Linked DNA regions of Tolumonas auensis DSM 9187. The protein of the gene in region 1 interacts with the protein of each later gene in a pairwise test. Links are inferred from orthologs where the notes say so. Each region holds a gene or a part of one and is shown on either strand. Other genes may lie near its edges.

What was found.
Region 2: the proteins of ndk (region 1) and ung interact in binary tests that used the Escherichia coli proteins (3 or more experiments, as listed by UniProt). The link is inferred for Tolumonas auensis DSM 9187 from one-to-one orthologs.

What each region holds. Positions count from the first base shown.
Region 1 is NC_012691.1:2,199,415-2,202,839, forward strand. Bases 1-2,832 are described here. They hold ndk (nucleoside-diphosphate kinase), read right to left. Parts: upstream 1,717-2,832; coding sequence 1,285-1,716; downstream 1-1,284. Other genes in these bases: TOLA_RS10220 (family 4 glycosyl hydrolase), read left to right, coding at 1-235; TOLA_RS10225 (MlaA family lipoprotein), read right to left, coding at 299-1,123; pepB (aminopeptidase PepB), read right to left, coding at 1,905-2,832. In the rest of the region: more of pepB, read right to left, coding at 2,833-3,200; fdx (ISC system 2Fe-2S type ferredoxin), read right to left, coding at 3,287-3,425. UniProt on the Escherichia coli protein: Major role in the synthesis of nucleoside triphosphates other than ATP. The ATP gamma phosphate is transferred to the NDP beta phosphate via a ping-pong mechanism, using a phosphorylated active-site intermediate.
Region 2 is NC_012691.1:979,149-982,714, reverse strand. Bases 845-3,566 are described here. They hold ung (uracil-DNA glycosylase), read right to left. Parts: upstream 2,681-3,566; coding sequence 2,009-2,680; downstream 845-2,008. Other genes in these bases: TOLA_RS04580 (zinc ribbon domain-containing protein), read right to left, coding at 3,466-3,566; grcA (autonomous glycyl radical cofactor GrcA), read left to right, coding at 3,017-3,397; TOLA_RS04595 (hemerythrin domain-containing protein), read right to left, coding at 1,367-1,909; TOLA_RS04600 (DUF3545 family protein), read left to right, coding at 1,138-1,326. Outside these bases: TOLA_RS04605 (ABC transporter ATP-binding protein), read right to left, coding at 1-699. UniProt on the Escherichia coli protein: Excises uracil residues from the DNA which can arise as a result of misincorporation of dUMP residues by DNA polymerase or due to deamination of cytosine.

The sequences.
Region 1 (3,425 bases):
CGACAGCAAAGGCGTACATGGCATCCAGCTGGAAATGCCGGCAGGTATCGGTGGGTTGTTAGCGAATCAGGTGGCAGTCCATGATCTGACCGCAGAAGCGGTTCTGAATCAGTCACGTGAGCTGGTAATACAGGCATTGCTGGTTGATTCTGTAAACGATAAATGCCGCTGCATCCCGGAACTGGTTGATCTGATGATCTCCCGGCAGTCCCCTTATCTCGACTACCTGAAATAATCAGTCAGCACGGATACAAAAAAGGCGTAACGTCAGGTTACGCCTTTCCCATTTAGTTATCTGTTAGTTATCTATTTCATCCAGATATTTTTCAACTTCAGCATCTGTTTCAGCATCGCTCTTACTGCCCATTGCAGCCGCTTTCTTACCCTGTACCTTTGCTTCCTGATACTGCAGATAAAAATCGCGGGTCGTGATATATGGATCAAAGGCATTATCAATAATTGATTCCTGATCGATCACTTTAGAGCGCGCATCCAGACCGGAAATCGCAAATTTCGCAAGGGTTACTGGTGTCGTCATATAACTGTATGGCCAATACAGATTATCAACCAGCTGACCAATACCGCTACGAACTGTCATCGGACCGGCCACCGGGATCATAAAGTACGGCCCCTGTGTCATTTTCGCCCGACCCAAGACTGTCGACATACTCATTTCACGCCGCTCAATGCCCATATCCGTGGCAATATCAAACAGCCCAAGCATACCGACTGTCGAATTCAGGGAGAAGCGGGCCAGACTGGCACCGGAATGCTTAAACTCACCGAGCAGCAGGTTATTGACCGTATTGTTAGGCTCATCCAGGTTAGCGACAAAATTGCTGACACCGGTACGAAACGGTGCAGGAACCCATTCCACATAGCTGTGTACTACCGGTCTCAGAACATTCTTATCCAGAATGTCATAGTTAAACCACCACATAGCACGGTTGAATGTCGGGAATGAATCCGTAGAACCACCCGGACCGGAAGGGTAATCAGCTGAAATATGCGTTGCCAGAATATCAGTCTGTGCAGGCGCGCTTTCTGCCGTGGTCGCGGCATATGCCGCAGAAGAGAAAAATCCACACAATAGAACTGATAGCAGTTTTCGGATTGGTATCATGATAGCGTTTCAGTAATGTCGTTGAGGCAGACGTAATACGGCTGCACGGTTCAATCGCCTGACGAAATAACATTATATCAGGCGATCGCATGGGATGCGGAAGAATACGATCCATTATCTGATTTCAGATGTCAATATCAACCATCCGTACCGGCCAACGCTCAGCGTGTACGCGGACAGATTTCATCTTCCGTAAAGAAAAACTCAATTTCACGAGCTGCAGACTCTGATGAATCAGAACCATGTACCGCATTCTGGGTAACCGAGATCGCATGATCAGCGCGTATAGTTCCGGCCTGTGCTTTTTCCGGATCGGTGCTACCCAGTAATTCACGATGACGGCGGATCGCATCCTGACCTTCCAGCACCTGAACCACTATCGGGCCAGATGTCATAAATTTCAGCAGGTTATCGTAGAACGGTTTGCCCTTATGCTCAGCATAGAAACCGGCTGCCTGTTCCTGGGACAAATGCAGCATTTTCGCTGCGATGATATGCAGGCCTGCGCACTCAAAACGGTGATAAATCTCACCAATAATATTTTTTGCCACTGCATCAGGCTTGATGATTGAGAAAGTGCGTTCAATAGTCATGCTATGTCCTTGTATCATCATCGATATTTCTATTTGTTTACTAAGTTATGACGAAACAGGTTGTGCTGCAATTGAAAAAATTGTGTTAATGATAAGTTGATCTGATTTTAGAACATTTGTAGCAGGGAGAGAGAAATGCGCCGGAGGATAACGCCGCGACCACCGGGGCCACGGCGCTGAATGAGAGACTATTTTAATGACCGCAGCCAGCGGGCAATGGTTCTTACACCATGACCTTTCCCACCCGGAGCCCACAACTCATTGGCATTTTTCTGGAATGAAGCAGACAGGTCCATATGCACCCAGCCCTTCACTTCTTCACGCACGAATTTTGACAGGAACGCCGCTGCAGTCGTCGCGCCAGCCGTGCCTTCAGCGGAAGATACGTTACCGATATCCGCATAAGAAGAAGTTAATTGCGTGGTATGCCATGGTTCCAGCGGTAATGGCCATGCCTTTTCATTTTCCGCTTTCGCGCACGTCACAATAGCCTGTGCCTGTTCATCCTGTAAACTGAATACGGCATGATAATCACGCCCCAATGCCACTTTCGCCGCCCCGGTCAGGGTCGCTGCATCAAGAATATACGGCGCACCAGTCGCACTGGCATCCAGTAAGCCATCAGCCAGAACGAGACGACCTTCCGCATCGGTATTCAACACTTCGACGCTGACGCCATTACGATAAGTCAGAATATCGCCCAGTTTAAACGCATTACCGCTGACCAGATTCTCCGCACAGCAAAGCATAAGTTGTACACGGTGATTCAAGCCCTGACGAATCGCAAGTGCCAGCGCACCCGCCAGCATAGCGGCACCGCCCATGTCAGACTTCATCGGCAGCATCATGTCCGACTCTTTCAGGCTGTAACCGCCGGAATCAAAGGTAATGCCCTTACCGACCAGACAGGCGGTGATCGGAGCATCCAGATCGCCGGTCGGGTTGTAATCAAGCTTCAGGAATGCCGGTTCATGCGCACTGCCGCGGCCCACATTGTAAATACCGGTATAACCCAGTTCCTTCAGCGCCTCGCCGGACAGAATATGGTAATTCACGCGTTCCGGTGCCTGCTTAGCCACAAACTTCGCTGCTTCAGTCGCTAATGCAGTGGGATATAAATTTTCAGGCGTTGCGTTGGTGATCTCGCGGATCCAGCGGGTCGTTTCCAGTAAGGCATCCAGCTGCTGTTGTTCTTCCGCACTCATGTCACCAAGGTCAAGCTGTTGTCCGCCACGCGGATTATAGAAACCCTGACAAAACGCATAACGACGTTCCGGATCCCATTCTTCACCAACCAGAGACAGTTGTTTAATGCCCTGAGCATCCAGACGGCGACCTGCGCGCTGGATCAGACGTAACCAATCAGATGATGAGCCGGTGAGGTGAATGAATGCAGAACCCTGATTAAAACTGATTAAGGCGTTCTCACCCCAGCAGGCATCAGCAGGTGCTTCTACCAGAATAACAGCCATGGATGTTGTCATGATTTTTTTCCGATATCCTGAAAATACAAATGGAGCAACAGGTTACCACTTCAGGTCACGCTGTTGCTCCATTTTCATGTAACAAATTAGTGTTGTTCAGAAGCCAGATTGATCGTGTACTTCGGAATTTCCACCGTCAAATCTTCATCTGCCACATGCGCCTGACAGCCGAGACGTGATTCCGGCTCCAGACCCCATGCCTTGTCCAGCATGTCATCTTCCAGT
Region 2 (3,566 bases), 1.2 Mb from region 1 along the record:
TTCCTCTTCAACCCGTCCCTGATGTAAAAACATTACCTTGTTAGACACATCACGTGCAAATGCCATTTCATGCGTAACCACCAGCATGGTACGTCCTTCCTCAGCTAAGCCGCGCATAACTGATAACACTTCACCCACAAGTTCCGGATCTAACGCAGAAGTGGGCTCATCAAACAACATCACCTCAGGATCAACAGCAAGAGCACGGGCAATCGCGGCTCGTTGTTGCTGCCCGCCGGATAAATGCCCGGGGTAATAATCCCGACGCTCATATAACCCGACCCGATGCAGCAACGCTTCGGCTTTAGCAATTGCTTCCTGACGCGGGATTTTCAGCACATGTACCGGTACTTCAATGATGTTTTGCAATACGGTCATGTGTGACCATAAATTGAAACTTTGAAAAACCATTGCCAACCGGGAGCGGATCCGGGCGACTTGTTTAACATCAGCCGGAATTCGTTCACCTGATTTGTCAGTTTTCATACGAATTAACTCACCATGGACATAAACATCACCACTGGTGGGCGTTTCCAGCAAATTAATGCAACGCAAAAATGTTGACTTTCCTGAGCCGGAAGAGCCAATGATAGAAACTACATCGCCCTTACTCGCAGTCAGATTGATCCCCTTCAGTACCTCATTGGAACCAAAGCGTTTACATAAATTTTGCACCTCTAAGGTAGCTACCTGCTCCATATATGAGCCTTTCCCAATAATCGCTGAAGACAAAAATTCACTGCAAAAATGATACCCGGAAAAATACCAGCATCGACATTAAATACAAAATTATAATTGATAGTTTTTTAACTAAGCAGCATAAATATTCAAAATATTTAAGCATTATGCGCTTTTTGGCTACTAATTTCCGTTCGGAACTATAGCAATTCCGCCGGGACTTTACTTTGTCATGACCTCTGCTTTCCCAGCCTTTTGAGCTCTGTAATAGTTTTGTAATCTCAGTATTTTAGTTTTTGCAGAGCTGTGATATACGAAAAGCACTTCCCGGGATCCGGGTATGGCGGGTTTCGGCCCGTAATGCGTCAGTAATTGTATGCTTATGCATATACGATTTCTGGCCCGTAAAATGCTATCACAGTTTGTACGTTCTTTAGTTTGAGACGAGGAGGTAGTTCCATGGACAGGTTCTCACTGGAAGCAGAAGAGATGGCCGTTATTGAATCTGATGTACGTCAACGCCAAACAAACAAAAAACGCAAATGGAGAGAGATCGAGGCATTAAAAGACAGATATCGCTTGCAACGGGAATTGCAAGCTATCGATTTAAACTATGAACTTGGCATTAACGATATTTCGCTGAATTGAAGAAAATGGCGCTAATCAGCGCCATTTTTATATTTTTAGCTCAGACAGCCAACAGTTGTGCAGCCAGATCCTGGTAACGCTCGGCTACCTCACGCCCGAAGAGCGGATCATCAACCGTCATATTGGCCCAGTTATGCTCCAGATGCCGCCAGTCATCTTCTGTTAGTGCACGCCGCAGCAATGGAAAAATGGTACTTTCCTCATAGTCCAGATGCTTTTGCTGTAAAGCAATAAACTGTTCCAGTTCGGTCGCAACATAATCCAGCGGGATCACCGCATCCATCAGAATCATATCGACCATTTCCTGCAGTGCTTCACCACTGCTGACAATCTGTTTGTGTTGCTCTTTAAGAGTGGTCGTCACTACAGATGGATCACTGCAACGATAGGCAGAAAAATAATCGTAAATCAGATCTTCCCGTGGATGATGATGCGTATCAGCCACTTCCCTCAGGTAACTGAGTGCGTCTTTAAGTAAATTGAAACGAACCGGCTTTTCACTGCGAATCGCAGCCAGGTTATCGCGCAACACATCAAGTAGTTTAGCGATGTTGATATGTTCCTGGTGCAAAATATCCAACATGGTGCACGCTCCTGAACTGACAGACCAATGACAACAATTTATAAATTATAGTGAATTTTATTACCGATCAGTGATCCATCCTGAAATGTGCCGGTAATATCACGCAATCGGCGCTATTTGCCAGTTTATAGGCTGCTTATCAGCGTCCGTTAGGAATTGATTAGTCTGAGAAAAATGGCCACAACCTAAAAAACCACGATGTGCTGATAACGGGCTGGGGTGCGGAGCCATCAGGACATGATGTCGCTGGCGATCAATATATTGTCCCTTTTTCTGCGCATGGTTACCCCAAAGCAAAAACACCAGACCTTCCCGGTGCTCGTTCAACGCAGCGATGACACGATCCGTAAAATGTTCCCAGCCTGATGACGCATGGGAGTGCGCTTTGCCAGCCTCAACAGTAAGCACCGTATTTAACAACAGCACGCCTTGTTGAGCCCATGACAGCAAATAACCATGAGAAGGAATTTCAAAACCAGGAATATCCCGGTGCAGCTCTTTATAGATATTGACCAGCGACGGTGGCACTGCAACACCCGGTAATACTGAAAAACAGAGACCGTGAGCCTGATTGGGGCCGTGATATGGGTCTTGCCCTAAAATGACGACCTTAACATCTGCAAACTCAGTGTATTTAAAGGCATTGAAAACATCGGCAGCAGGAGGATAGACAATTTTGCCTGCTTCACGCTCACGCCGGACAAAATCCATCGTTTCCTGAAAATACGCCTGTTTTTTTTCCTGACCCAGCACATCACTCCACGTTTGCATTTTGCCCCCGGTTCTATATTAAAAATTCATTTTATCGTACTTCATCCAGAAACGGGATCTGGCAAATTTGTAGTAAATTTACAAGAAATCAAGAGTAGCCATTTTTACAAAAAATTGATTGTTAGATGCAAAATACATATTTATTGATCTTAATCAATCTTCCGTACTGAGTAGGCCTCATTTTTACAGGGGTATCCTCTTGCGAACTGTTAGTAAATTTACTAATGTAGTATCAAAGATACATGATTAGACCATCGCAGGTTTGATCCAATGACATAACGGGGCACTTTCTTGTAATAGTGACAAGAACAGCCCCAAACTATCGAGGAGTTCATCATGGTTAAGGGTATTCAAATCACTCAGGCAGCAAACGCAGATCTGCTTAATTCTTTCTGGTTACTGGATGAAGCAACACAGGAAGCACGTTGCCTGTGCTCTAAAGACCCTCGTTACACTGAAGATCAGGTTGTTGCTGTAGCATCGCTGGGTAACATCGAATATCGTGAAGTACCAATGAGCCTGGCACCACAGGTAGAAGGTGGTCAGCACCTGAACGTAAACGTTCTGCGTCGTGAAACACTGGAAGATGCAGTTAAGAATCCAGAGAAATATCCGCAGCTGACTATCCGTGTTTCTGGCTATGCCGTGCGCTTCAATGCACTGACCCCGGAACAACAACGCGATGTCATCACCCGTACATTTACACAGTCACTCTGATTTGCTTGTTATTAGCAGACAAACAAAAACGCCGGATATCAAATCCGGCGTTTTTTTATTTCCTATTTTCAAACGGGTGTGAGTTTATATTCAGCCTGTCGTTTGGAAATCATGGAATTACAGCTGTTACAAAAATAATCGACTGCACCACATGCCTGTAAACGCTCTA